One region of the Mesorhizobium sp. L103C105A0 genome, then DNA from elsewhere that is predicted to be linked to it. Evidence: riboswitches for the same ligand, from Rfam matches in the RefSeq annotation. Region 1 holds a riboswitch; the other holds the start of a gene.
The links. Region 1 has a riboswitch for cobalamin ahead of X727_RS157520 (CbtB domain-containing protein). Riboswitches for the same ligand answer to the same signal wherever they lie in the genome.

Region 1 (6,241 bases):
GTCCGGCGTGATGAAGTACGTGACCGCCGATATAGCGGCGGCCGCGACGGCGACCATGGCAAAACGTTTCCAGAAGCCGGTCCAGCGGATCTGCCTGCCATGAGCGAGAAACAGGCTGACGCCGACCAGGAACAGGAAGGTCGAGGCGATGCAGCGCGCATAGATCTTCCACCAGCCGACGGCGGTGAGGCCGGGGTCGGTGTAGTGGAAATTTTCGAGATCCCAGGTGAAGTGGTAGCTCGCCATGGCGATCAGCGCGATGCCGCGTACGAGATCGATGGCGACGATGCGCTTCGGTTGATCTCGCTTCAGTTGATCTCCAGGGGGTGCGGTATGGATGCTCATGGTCTCGCGATCTGATTCAGCCCCAAAGACGACTATCACGGTTGCACCGGACAAAAGAAGGCCGCCCTCTACGGTCCGGGTCGCGCCGTGCGGCTGCATCGGGCGGCGCTTTAGGCCAGAGCCGGAAAGCCTTTGGCCGAATTCGCTTTTTGCCGGGAAGGGGTCGGTTTCCTGTTACCGGCGGAGGAAGCGCCAGCGCAGATTTGACGCCGCGAGTCTGATTTGGGGATCAAATGTCCACCCATGTGCGCCATCCGATCTGGCTTCCGGCCCTGCGTCCGGCGGATGCGCGCACCTTTGCCTCGCTCTATGCGGTCGAATCCTTCGCCCGTGCCACGGTGTCGAGCGTCATCCCGATCCAGGCCTATGAGATTCTGCACAACGAGCAGATCGTCTCGATCCTCTACACCATCGTGGCGCTGCTCGGCCTGTCGGTGACCTTGTTCATGCCGATCTTGATCCGCAGGTTTGCCCGGCGCTGGGTCTATACCGCCGGCGCCTGCCTGCTGGCGATAGGCTCGCTGTTCTTCGTCACCCACACGCTTGCCGGGCAACTGGCAGGCATGCTGTGCCGCGTCATGGGGGCGAGCGCCCTGTCGATCACGCTCAACCTCTACATCATGGACCACATCCGCAAGACCGATTTCATGCAGGCCGAATCGCTGCGCATGGCGTGGTCGATGCTGGCCTGGACCGGCGGGCCGACACTCGGCATCTTCCTCTACACACGCTACGGCATCTATGCCGCGCATGGCGCGGTCGCGGTGTTTGCGTTGGCCTTGCTGGCGCTGTTCTGGACCTACAGGCTGGGCGACAACCGGTCGATCCGGCCGGGCAACACACGGCCGGCCAATCCGCTGGCCAATATCGGCCGCTTCGTAGCACAACCCAGGCTCAGGCTGGCCTGGCTGATCGCCTTCGGCCGCTCCTGCTTCTGGACGACGTTCTTCGTCTACGGGCCGCTGTTCATGGTGATTACCGGCGAGGGCAAGCTTGCCGGCGGCCTGCTGGTTTCGGCCGGCAATGCGCTGTTGTTCATGGCGATCTTCTGGGGCAAAGCGGGAAAACGCTTCGGCGGCCGGCGCACCATGACCTTCGCCTATTTCGCGATGTCGGCGACGCTGCTTGCGGCGGGCGCGGTCGGCACTACCGCGCCGCTGCTTACGGGCTTTTTCCTGCTCTGCGGCGCCTTCTTCACCATCGCGCTCGAGGCACTGGGCTCGACCGCCTTCATGCGCTCGGTGCGGTCCTATGAGCGGGCGCAGATGGCCGCGGTCTACCGCACCTATCTCGACTTTTCCGAGCTGACGCCGCCGCTGGTCTATTCGGTGGTGCTGGCGTTTTTCGGCCTCGGCTCGGTGTTCGTGACGCTGGGCATTCTGGCCGCGGTTTGCGGCTTTATCTCCTGGCGCTATCTGCCGAAGTCGCTTTAGTCGCCGATCAGGCGGTTGCCTCAAGCGCTGCATGCCGCTCGCGCACCCAGTTGTGGAAGCGGTGCAGATCGTACTCCTCCGGCATTAGCACGCCGGCCTGGTGGCGCATCGAGCGCAGGCCTTTCTGATTGATCTCGCAGATCGCGGCATCCTCCTCCAGCACCTGGGTGCCGAAGGCGACGACATTGTCGATGTCCGTCTCAGCCAGCGCCTCGGGCGCGAACAGCCACTCGGCGGTGAGTTCGGTCTGTTCGGGACCGAGCGGCATCAGTCGCACCGTCCTGACATAATCGACATGGCCGACGATGAACATCGAGGGCAGGCTGGTGGCATAGGTCTGTCCGGCCGCACGCTCGGCCGGCGTCAGGCCCGGGAAGACCGGGCCATGGGCATGTCCGTCGCGCGACCAGGTCTCGGCGCCGGCGCGCAGGCCACCCGAAAACTCCGGTGCGTCATTGTCGGCATGGCGGACCCAGTCGGGGTCGTCGTGCCGGCTCATCAGGCCGCGGCCGTATATCGGCACCAGCCGAGACAGGTCCTTGTGGACGCCTGGGCAATGCAGGCACTCGTTGAAGTTCTCCCAGAAGATCTTCCAGTTGCAGTTCATCACCTTGCGCAGGACATGGCCTGATACCAGAGTTTCCAGCGGCCAGTTGGCGAGGTCGCCGGATGCGGGATCGAAGGAGGTCCCGGCGGAGCCGGCCGCAGCCTGCTGAAGGTTCACAAAGACAAAGCCGCGCCATACCGACAGCGCCACCCGGTAGAGCGGATGATCTGCCTTGTCGAAACCATCTGGCAGCGATTTCGAGGGAACGCGCACGAGATCGCCGCGCAGCGAGTAGGACCAGGCGTGGTAGGGGCACGTGATGAGCCGCGCTTTCAGCCGGCCCTCGCTTTCCTGGCAAAGCTGCGAGCCGCGATGCCGGCAAGTGTTGTGGAAGGCGCGCAGTTCGCCGGTCTCGTCCCGCAGAATGACGATTTCCTGCGTGCCGACGCGGAATGTCCTGAACGCCAGCGGCTGGGCGAGGTCGGCCTCGCGGCAGACGAGCAGCCAGCTTTTGTGCCAGATGGCGTCGAGATCGCGCTGGTAAGCCTCGCTATCCCAATAGGCCGACGACGGTAGCGTCGGTTCGGCCCGGCTCAGGCCGTTATAGGGGTCGCGCTCGCTCGGGCTGGGATGCATGGCTGGCTTCCTATGAAGCGTCAGCCGACACCCCGGCAAATCGTTTGTCAATCAGAGTGCCGCATTGCCGGTTGCAGGCGCGGCGCATAATCATGTCCTGGACACGGGACATTCGGAAATTGGGGGGATTCGGAAGTGGCCGCACGACAGATGTCGCTTACGCCGGAGCTGGTCGCGCGCTGCTGGCGCGAGATCAGGGACCCCGGGCCGGATCCGGACGCGATGCATCTCGATGAAGCCGACTATGACGCGCTGCTGGATGAATTGCAGGTCGAACTCCCGGACAGCGAACCGCTATGGCTGTTCGGCTATGGATCGCTGATCTGGAAACCGGAAATAGATTATGTCGAGGACCGCGTTGCGCTGGCGCGCGGCTGGCATCGGTCCTTTTGCATGAACATGACGCGCTGGCGCGGCACCAAGGACAGCCCCGGCCTGATGATGGCGCTGGACCGTGGCGGACAATGCAAGGGCGTCGCCTTTCGGCTGACCGACAATAACCGGCGCGAGCAGTTGGGCCGGCTTTTCCGGCGCGAAGTCACGCTGAAGCCGACAAGCTACCGGCCGCGCATGCTCAAGCTTGCAAGCGAGGCCGGACCGCTCAGGGCATTGGCCTTCGTCATCAACCGCAACGGCCTGACCTATTCAGGACCGCTCGACGAGGGCAAGGTCGTCGAAAGGCTGGCAACGTCCTGCGGGCACTGGGGGTCGGGCGCCGACTATCTCTACAACACGGTGAAAAACCTTGAAGAGCGCGGCATTCACGATCGCCATCTGTGGCGGCTGCAGCGGCTGGTTGCCGAGCGGATCACCGCGTTGAACCCGTAACGCCGCATGGCGCATTCGCGCTGTTGGCCGGCGGAATTTGGTTTGCCGGATGCGACCGTTTCAGCCTATAGTCATGCATGTCGTCGGTTCCGTTAGGGACCAAGAGGGAATGCGGTGAGGGCTGACTTGTTGCCCAATGCCGTGGCTGCCCCCGCAACTGTGTGCGGTAGTCCTCTCCAAGCCACTGGGGATTTTTTCTTCGGGAAGGTGGGGAAGGGCGCTGATCCGCGAGCCAGGAGACCTGCCGGCGACAGGGAACTGACTTCGATGCCCTCGGGTGGAGGGCGAAAGGACAAGATATGAATACCGCTTCCGTCTCCCTCGGCGCTTCCGTCTCCTCGCAGTCGCGCTTCATGCAGCTCGTGCTTAGCGCGTTTCTGGGCATTTTCGTCGTCGGCGTTGTCGGTTTCTCGCACATCGATGCGGTCCACAATGCGGCGCACGACTATCGCCATTCGATGGCGTTTCCCTGCCACTGACGAGGATCTGACATCATGAACCTGTTTCGCAACGTCGTGTTCATCGCGGCGATCGCAGGGCTCGTGGCCGGTGTCGCTCTCGCCTGCATGCAGGCCTATGCCACCGTGCCGCTGATCCTCAAGGCGGAGGTCTACGAAAAGGCTGGTGGCGGCCATGAGCATCAGCATGCCGCGGCGCCCGCCGCCAACGCTGCGGACACCGATGCCATGAGCACCGCCGCGCCGGCGGAAAATGCGGTGAGCAGCGCAGCACCGGCTGAAGCAGCCGCGCCGGCGGAGGACGAAGGCTGGGCGCCGGCCGACGGCTTCGAGCGTTTCGCCTTCAGTGTCGTCGCCAATATCGTCACCGGCATCGGCTTCGCGCTGGTCCTGGTGGCGGTTTCCGAGTTCGCCGGCGGCATCGGCAGCTGGCGCCAGGGCGTGTTCTGGGGTCTGGCGGGCTTTGCCGTGTTCACGCTGGCGCCGGGACTCGGCCTGCCGCCGGAACTGCCGGCAATGCCGGCGGCCGATCTCATACAGCGCCAGATCTGGTGGTGGGCAACGGTGATGGCAACCGCGATCGGCCTTGCCCTTATTACCTTCCGCACGTCGGCGCCCCTGACCGTGCTCGCCGTCGTCCTGATCGTCGCCCCGCATATTGTCGGCGCGCCGCAGCCTGACAGTTTCGTAACGCCGATCCCGGAGAGCCTGCATCATCAGTTCGTGGTGGCGGTGACGGTGACCAATCTGGTGTTCTGGCTGGTGCTCGGCGCAGTTGTCGGCATAGTGCACTCGCGCTTCACCGGCACCGCGACCAGCCTGCGCGACAGCTTTGCCTGATCGCAGTTTGACCTTCATCATCGGCGGTGCGCGCTCCGGCAAGAGCGCGCATGCCGAAACTTTGGCGACGGCGTTGCCGCCGCCATGGGCCTATATCGCCACCGCGCAAGCCTATGACGGCGAAATGCGCGAGCGCATCGCGCAACACCGCTCGCGCCGCGGCGAGGGATGGGCGACCATCGATGCCCCGCTTGATCTTGCAGGTGCGCTCGAGGCATTGCCGGACAACCAGCCGGTGCTTGTCGACTGCCTGACGCTTTGGCTGACCAATCATATGCTGGCCGATCATGATCTAGAGGGGGAGTGCCGGCGGCTGGCCGATGTGCTTTCGCGGCCGCGCGGGCCGTGGTTCGTGGTCTCCAACGAAGTCGGACAAGGCATTGTGCCCGACAATGCGCTGGCACGCCGGTTCCGCGATGCCGCCGGCAGGCTCAACCAGCAGATCGCGGTGGTAGCTGATATGGTGCTTCTGATGGTGGCGGGGCTGCCGCTCAAGGTGAAATGAGATGACCGATATTGACGCAAAAGATGAAGAGCGCCATCGCGCCAAGATGGCCAAGCGCAAGGCGGTGCAGGACGCCGAGGTCGCGGAAAAGACGGTCGAGAAGGGGCTGCTGATCGTCAACACCGGACCCGGCAAGGGCAAGACCACGGCTGCCTTCGGGCTGGCGCTACGCATGCTCGGCTATGGCAAGCGCGTCGGAATCGTCCAGTTCATCAAGGGCAAATGGCACACCGGCGAGAAGGATGCCTTCGCGGCGTTTGGCGACCGCGTCGTCTGGCACACGATGGGCGAGGGTTTCACCTGGGAGACGCAGGATCTGAAGCGCGACATTAAGGCGGCCGAAGCCGCCTGGGCCAAGGCGCTGGAGCTGATCGCCGATCCCTCGATCAGCCTCGTCGTGCTGGACGAACTGAACATCGCGCTGCGTTACGACTATCTCGATCTCTACAGAGTGGTGGCGGCGCTGAAAGCGCGGCGCGAAGGTCTGCATGTCGTCGTCACCGGCCGCAACGCCAAGCCGGCGCTGGTCGAGGCGGCGGATCTGGTGACGGAGATGGGCGTGACGAAGCATCATTTTTCGGCCGGCGTGAAGGCGCAGCAGGGGATCGAGTTTTGAGGGGTTTCGTACCCTCCCCCTTGCGGGGAGGGT
Region 2 (6,241 bases), on a different contig from region 1:
CGCATATTCCCAATGCAGGAAGGCGCGCAGCGGCGCCCCTTGTTCCCATGGCGGAAAGGCGTCGGCCGACATCATCAGCTGCGCCCCGACATGGCGTTGCGGATCATGGAACTGCCAGAAGTCGAGGTCATGATAGTAGCTGCCGCGCAATCCGGCCTCTTCCAGCCGGTTGGCAAAGGCATGATGGTTGTAATCGCCTCGGCCCCAGGTGGCCGGGGCGGGGACGCCATCGATGCCCCGGTGGGCGACGAAAATGCGGCAGCCGTCAGATGCAGACGGATTGCCCGGAGCCGGTATGAAGGCATGGCCGATGGTATCTGCCAGCGTGCCATGGTCGAGATGGACACTCAGGTCCAGCCCCGGCAACCGCACGCTGGCGGTAACGGGATAGAATGCGGCGGCGCTTTCCGCGGCCGCCAGCACATGGCGGGCATAATCCGGCAGGGTTTGCAGCGTGATCAAAGGCATGTGTTGGTTGTTCAGCGTCCAGAATTGCGCCGGGTCGCCTGATGCATGTCGCTCGGGGTGGCCCCGGTTTTGAGACGACGACATGCATAAAATCAAAGATCTAAGCGCGTCGCCTGAGTCCGTTCAAACGCGACGCGCTTTAGGGAAACGATTATGCCTGTTTCACCGCCGGCCAGCCGAGAGGTTCCTCGACCTCATGGATCGGGTCGACAATGATGAGATCGGCAAGGTCGTCATGGACATCGACCTTGAGCGGCTCATTGCTGGCAGCAAGCGCAGCCGACAGCTCGCCCGAAAGCGGTTGTGCCGGTGTTTCGGCTGGCGCAAGCAACCCGAAATCGAGCAGTCGGGCAACGAAGCTTTCGAGGTCGGCCAGGCTTATTTTTGCGGCGCCCGCGGCAGCTCCGACCAGCGCTTCAGTGGCGACGCCGGACGACAAAGCCTGCCAGACCCGGCTGCCGGAATCGGAAAAGCCAAAATACTTACCGTTCGAAAGATCGAGAACGACGGCTTCGCCATCGAATGATTCGAAAACGATGTCCTTGCTTGCGACCGCGTAGACCCGCTGTTGCATCGCTCTGTCCCCCGTTCCATGCGCCCATGAAGGGATGCGCCGGTTTCACGGTCTGCCCAGCCCTTCCTAAGTGCGTCTAAATCACTCGGCCTATGCTTGGCAAGACAAAGACCCGCGAACACAACGCCTGCGTCGGCGACCGTTGCGGCGAAGTCGACCGGCTCAAGCCTCGATTTCGAGCGCCGACAACGGTTTCGAGCAGCAGGCAAGGATGAAACCGTCATCGATCTCGTGGTCGAGGATGCCGCCATTGTGGCTCATCTCGACTTCGCCGGAGACCTTCTTCACCTTGCAGGTGCCGCACAGGCCGAACTCGCAGGCGGCGGGAATCCGCACGCCCGAGCTGCGCGCGGTCTGCAGCACGGTCTGGCCGGCGACGCAGCCGGCATCGACCTCCGAAAGCGAGAAGCGGATCGGCGTCACGGCTTCGACAGGTGCAGCGATGCCGTCCTCGACCGGGGAGGCAAACGGCGCCGGAATTTCCTCCACCACAGGCGCGGCAAAGCTCTCCTGATGGTATTTCGTCATGTCGAAGCCGGCGGCATCCAGCATGCCGCGCACGGCGCGCATGAACGGATCGGGGCCGCAGCAGAAGATTTCGCGCTCGCGGAAATCCGGAGCCAGCAGGGGCAGCCGGATCGCGTCGATGCGCCCCATATGACCGTACCAGCCCTCGCGGCTGGAACGTTCCTCGATCATGAAGCCGAGCGACAGGCCGGGCATATGGCCGCCGAGCAGTTCGAGTTCCTTGCGGAAGATGATCTCTTCGGCACGCCGCGCGCAGTTGACGAAACCGACATCGGTCCATGGCGCGCAGTCGTTCAGCCAGCGCAGCATCGACATCATCGGTGTCACGCCGGAGCCAGCCGAAATGAACAGGTATTTGGCCGCCGGGTGGCTGTGCAACGAGAAGTCGCCCGCCGGTCCGTAGGCCTTGACGTGCGAGCCGGGCACCAGATGGTCGAACATCCAGCGCGTGCCGATGCTGCCGGCCTGCGCCTTGACCGTCACCGCGATCGAAAACGGCCGCGATGGTGACGACGACAGCGTATAGGTGCGCATCAGCGGCCCGTCCGGTGTCGGCAGTTCCAGCGTCAGGAACTGGCCCGGCTTGTAGCGGAACCAGGTCTGATTGTCGGAGCGGAAGGTGAAGGTCTTGACGTCGGGCGCCTCGTCGCTGACGCCGATCACTTCCAGCACCTGCAGCCTGTCGTTCCACGGCGCCATCTGGTCGAGATGGCGATAGAGCCCAAGATCCGTCATCGCATTCATCCTCTGGTCCCTCTTCGCCCGCTCCAGCTCACGCGACGCTGCGCAGCGCCGGCCGGCCGCCTTCGGCAAGGCGCGGGCCGATGAAGGCCGCGTACCATTCGACGAACTGGATCACGCCGCCCTCGTGCAGCTCCGAATAGGGGCCGGGCTCATAGGCCGGCGACAGGATGCCGAAGGCGTTTTCCTCGACGATGCGGCGGTCCTGGTCGTTGGTCTCGGTCCAGACGTGGGTGAGCTCTTCAAGGTTGTAGTCGACCCCCTCGACCGCATCCTTGTGCACCAGCCACTTGGTCGTCACCGCGGTTTGCGTGGCGCTGATCGGCAGCACCCGGAAGGTGACCGCATGGTCGATCAGTATGTGGTTCCAGGTCGTCGGATAGTGGTAGTGCATCAAGGTGCCGATGCGGTCGGCGGCAACAGTGTCGGACAGGTTCTTCGTCACCGCGCGCTTTCCCGACATCGTGTAGCTGACGGCATCGCGCAGCAGCGGCGCGCGGGTGGCGCGGTATTGCCCGGCCGGATCGATGCGGAACTTGCTCGGCAGGCCCGCCGCCTCGCATTTCGCCCAGTGCGCCAGCATCTCCGGATCGCTGTCGGCGCCCTGCACGCCGGTCACCGTCGGCGCTTCGGGGAATGTCTTGCACAGCTCTGGATGATTGCCGGCGCAGTGATAGCATTCGCGGTTGTTTTCCCAGACCAGCTTCCAGTTGCCCTTCTCGATGATGGTGCTCTCGAAGGCGACCTTGGCTTCATTCAGCCGGTGCGGCTTGAGGTAGGGCTCTATCATGGCGCGCATCGGCGCAAAGTCGTCAGGTTCTTTTGCCAGGCAGATGAAGATGTAGCCGCCGACGCTCTCGCAGGCGACGGGCTTCAGGCCGAACTGGCTCTTGTCGAAACCGTCGGCCATCTGGCGGGCAAACAGCAGCCGGCCGTCAAGCTCGTAGGTCCACTGGTGATAGGGGCAGACAAGCTTTGCCGCCATGCCCTTCTCAGTGTTGCAGACACGGCTGCCGCGATGGCGGCAGGAATTGTGAAAGGCGTTGATGTTGCCCTTCTGGTCGCGGACCAGCACCACCGGATAATCGCCGATCTGCACGGTGATATAGCTGCCGGGCTTCGGCAGTTCGCAATCATGGCCGATGAACAGCCAGTCGCGATACCAGATAAGCTCCATGTCGAGCTTGAAATAGTCCGGGTCGGTGTAGAAGGGCTGTTCCAGCGAAAAGCCTTGCTTGCGGCCGTTCAGGAGCCTCAGCATGTCGTTGCGCGTATCCATAGTTCTGTCCTCGTGGTTTAAGGACTGAACTTGGTGGTGATGGAGGAAGGATCGGACGCAGGCCGGCGCGGCTCCGGACATGCACTATCCACCTCTTGACCGCCCACCGCGATCAGTCGAGTCTAGGCATCTCGGGCTGGTTTCCGGGCTCTGGAGTTGTCCTTGCGGACCATCGCGACACCTTCCCAGGCTCTTGCCCAGTGGTCTCCCGTTGCGACTTGAACTCCACCACCGTTGCGGGGGCAGCGCCGGATTCTGACCGGCTTCCCAATTCTCCGCTGCGTCGTCACGAAGCGGCACCTGAGATGCGATCATCTAATCACGGCAGCGATCGCGACGTCGGCATGAAAGCGACATCATATCCATGCGGCGCGACACGCGCGGCATACGCCCCCCGCCGACCACCGAAGGGCTGAGATCCTGTCTTGCGGCGCTATCATCGCCGTTTCGAATCGCTGCGGATCCAGTTCCGATCGGGGGCAAAAAGGGCTCAACGGTATCGAAAAGTTACTATTAGCAATCTCTAATCGAACCGAACGGTTCGTTTCTGTTGACAATGCGTGCAGGACGGTGTGAACGACGGCCCGGAAACCGACACCGGAGCGAACCACTCGGTTCGACATAAGCGACTGAAAACAATGCGATAAATGACCATAGAGGAACTTCCTGGCACAATTTCAAGGTGCAGGACCGTGGTCCACACGGAACAACTTCGTGATTGGCAACCAGCCTATGGCTTTCCCACATAGGGGCTGTCCGAACGACGCGAATTCCTCCCAAGACACGCCGCTAGACGGACAGACAAACTGGAGTACTAAAAATGAAAAAGATCATCCTCACTGCCGCAGCCGTTTTGGCGATCACCGGCAGCGCCTTCGCCGGTAGCGACAATTACGGTTCCAATGGTGCGAACCAGCCAGCCGTCTCGGTCGACAGCTCGTATACGGCTTCCATTCAGAAGCCGGCGCACGCTGACAAGCAGCCTGTCGTTCAGGGCGCCGACCGCGACCTCTACGGCAATCGCTGATCCCGACCAAAGAAGGGCGGCTAACCCGTCGCTCTCGGGATCCCAAAAAATTCAGGAGTATTGAAATGAAAAAGATCATCCTTGCTGCCGCCGCCGTTTTGGCCATCTCCGGCAGCGCTTTCGCCGGCAGCGACAACTACGGTTCGAACGGCGCCAACCAGCCTGCGATTACGTCGACCGATAGTGGCCATACGGCTTCGGTTGAGAAGTCGGCTCCAGCCGAGCAGGCGCCTGCCCACGGTGCCGACCGTAACCTTTTCGGCCGCTAAAAGCCGGTTTCCAGCACGTGGCGGGCTTATCCGCTGCAGCTGGCGGCATCAGAAAAATTCAGGAGACTAAAATGAAGAAGATCGTTCTTGCCACCGCAGCCGTTCTGGCTATTTCGAGCGCTGCCTTTGCCGGCAGCGACAATTATGGCTCCAATGGCGCCAACCAGCCGGCCGCTGCCGTCGACACCACCCGCACTTCGTCGACCGGCACCAACTCGGCGGTCTACAAGCTGCTGAACTCGTCGAACGACCAACAGAAGTTCGTTCCTCAGAGCAGCGACAGGGATCGGTTCGGCAACAACTAACAGCCGAAGCTTAAAAAAAGAGCGGCGGGCCTGGCCCGCCGCTCTTTTTTCATGCCTGTACGACGCAGCTATCTCAAGCCGCCTTCACTTCCACCGGCTTGAGCGAGAAGGAGTGCCCATCGGCGTCGAAGATGTGCAGGTCCCCGGCATCCGCGGTCAGTCGCAGCTTTGCCCCGCGCTTGACCTCGACATTGCCGGGCAGCTTGGTCACCAACGGCAGGTCAGCGCGGCCGATATCGACATAGACAAGCTGCACCTCGCCGAGCTGCTCGACATAGTCCACCACGCCCTCGAAAAGATATTCCGCGCCGGTGGCGGCCGACAGATCCTCCGGCCGCACGCCGAAGCTGACTGCCGCACCCTTTGCTGACGCCGGCGTTGCGATCGGCACCGTTGCCTTGCGGCCGCCGACATGGCTGACGATTGTCGGGTTGCCCGTCCTGTCGATTGTCGCCGGCAGGATGTTCATGGCCGGCGAGCCGATGAACTGGGCAACGAACAGATTGCCGGGCTTCTTGTAGAGGTCCATCGGCGTGCCGACCTGCTCGATATGGCCATCCTTCAGCACGACGATGCGGTCGGCGAGCGTCATCGCTTCGACCTGATCGTGGGTGACGTAGATCATGGTCGTGGCAGGCATCGATTCCTTGAGCTTGGCGATCTCGATGCGGGTCGCGACGCGCAGCGCCGCGTCGAGATTCGACAGCGGCTCGTCGAACAGGAACACTTTCGGATTGCGCACGATGGCGCGACCGATGGCGACACGCTGGCGCTGGCCGCCCGACATCGCCTTGGGCAGGCGGTCGAGATATTTGGTCAGCTGCAGGATTTCGGCGGCCTGCCGCACCCGCTTATCGATCTCGGCCTTGCTTTCCTTGCCGATCTTCATCGAGAAGGCCATGTTGTCGTAGACGGTCATGTGCGGATAGAGCGCATAGGACTGGAACACCATGGCAATGCCGCGCTTGGAAGGCGGCACGTCGTTCACCACCTCGCCGGCGATCTTCAGCTCGCCGGAGGTGATCTCCTCAAGCCCGGCGATGGACCGCA

Region 2: linked by a shared signal. The riboswitch ahead of X727_RS149135 (aromatic ring-hydroxylating dioxygenase subunit alpha) and the one ahead of X727_RS157520 (CbtB domain-containing protein) in region 1 are both predicted to bind cobalamin.

Annotation. Positions count from the first base shown of each region.
Region 1 is NZ_AYXF01000002.1:459,187-465,427, reverse strand. Features, by position in the region: gene X727_RS157500 (DUF1624 domain-containing protein) at 1-345, opposite strand, end outside; gene X727_RS157505 (MFS transporter) at 579-1,778, shown strand; gene X727_RS157510 (aromatic ring-hydroxylating dioxygenase subunit alpha) at 1,786-2,961, opposite strand; gene X727_RS157515 (gamma-glutamylcyclotransferase) at 3,097-3,789, shown strand; cobalamin riboswitch at 3,857-4,053, shown strand; gene X727_RS157520 (CbtB domain-containing protein) at 4,089-4,268, shown strand; gene X727_RS157525 (CbtA family protein) at 4,284-5,087, shown strand; gene cobU (bifunctional adenosylcobinamide kinase/adenosylcobinamide-phosphate guanylyltransferase) at 5,080-5,592, shown strand; gene cobO (cob(I)yrinic acid a,c-diamide adenosyltransferase) at 5,594-6,208, shown strand.
Region 2 is NZ_AYXF01000004.1:437,922-444,162, forward strand. Features, by position in the region: gene X727_RS149150 (hypothetical protein) at 1-468, opposite strand, end outside; gene X727_RS149145 (PqqD family protein) at 620-1,042, opposite strand; gene X727_RS149140 (hybrid-cluster NAD(P)-dependent oxidoreductase) at 1,205-2,305, opposite strand; gene X727_RS149135 (aromatic ring-hydroxylating dioxygenase subunit alpha) at 2,343-3,590, opposite strand; cobalamin riboswitch at 3,707-3,909, opposite strand; gene X727_RS149130 (DUF680 domain-containing protein) at 4,411-4,617, shown strand; gene X727_RS149125 (DUF680 domain-containing protein) at 4,683-4,886, shown strand; gene X727_RS149120 (DUF680 domain-containing protein) at 4,958-5,191, shown strand; gene ugpC (sn-glycerol-3-phosphate ABC transporter ATP-binding protein UgpC) at 5,265-6,241, opposite strand, start outside.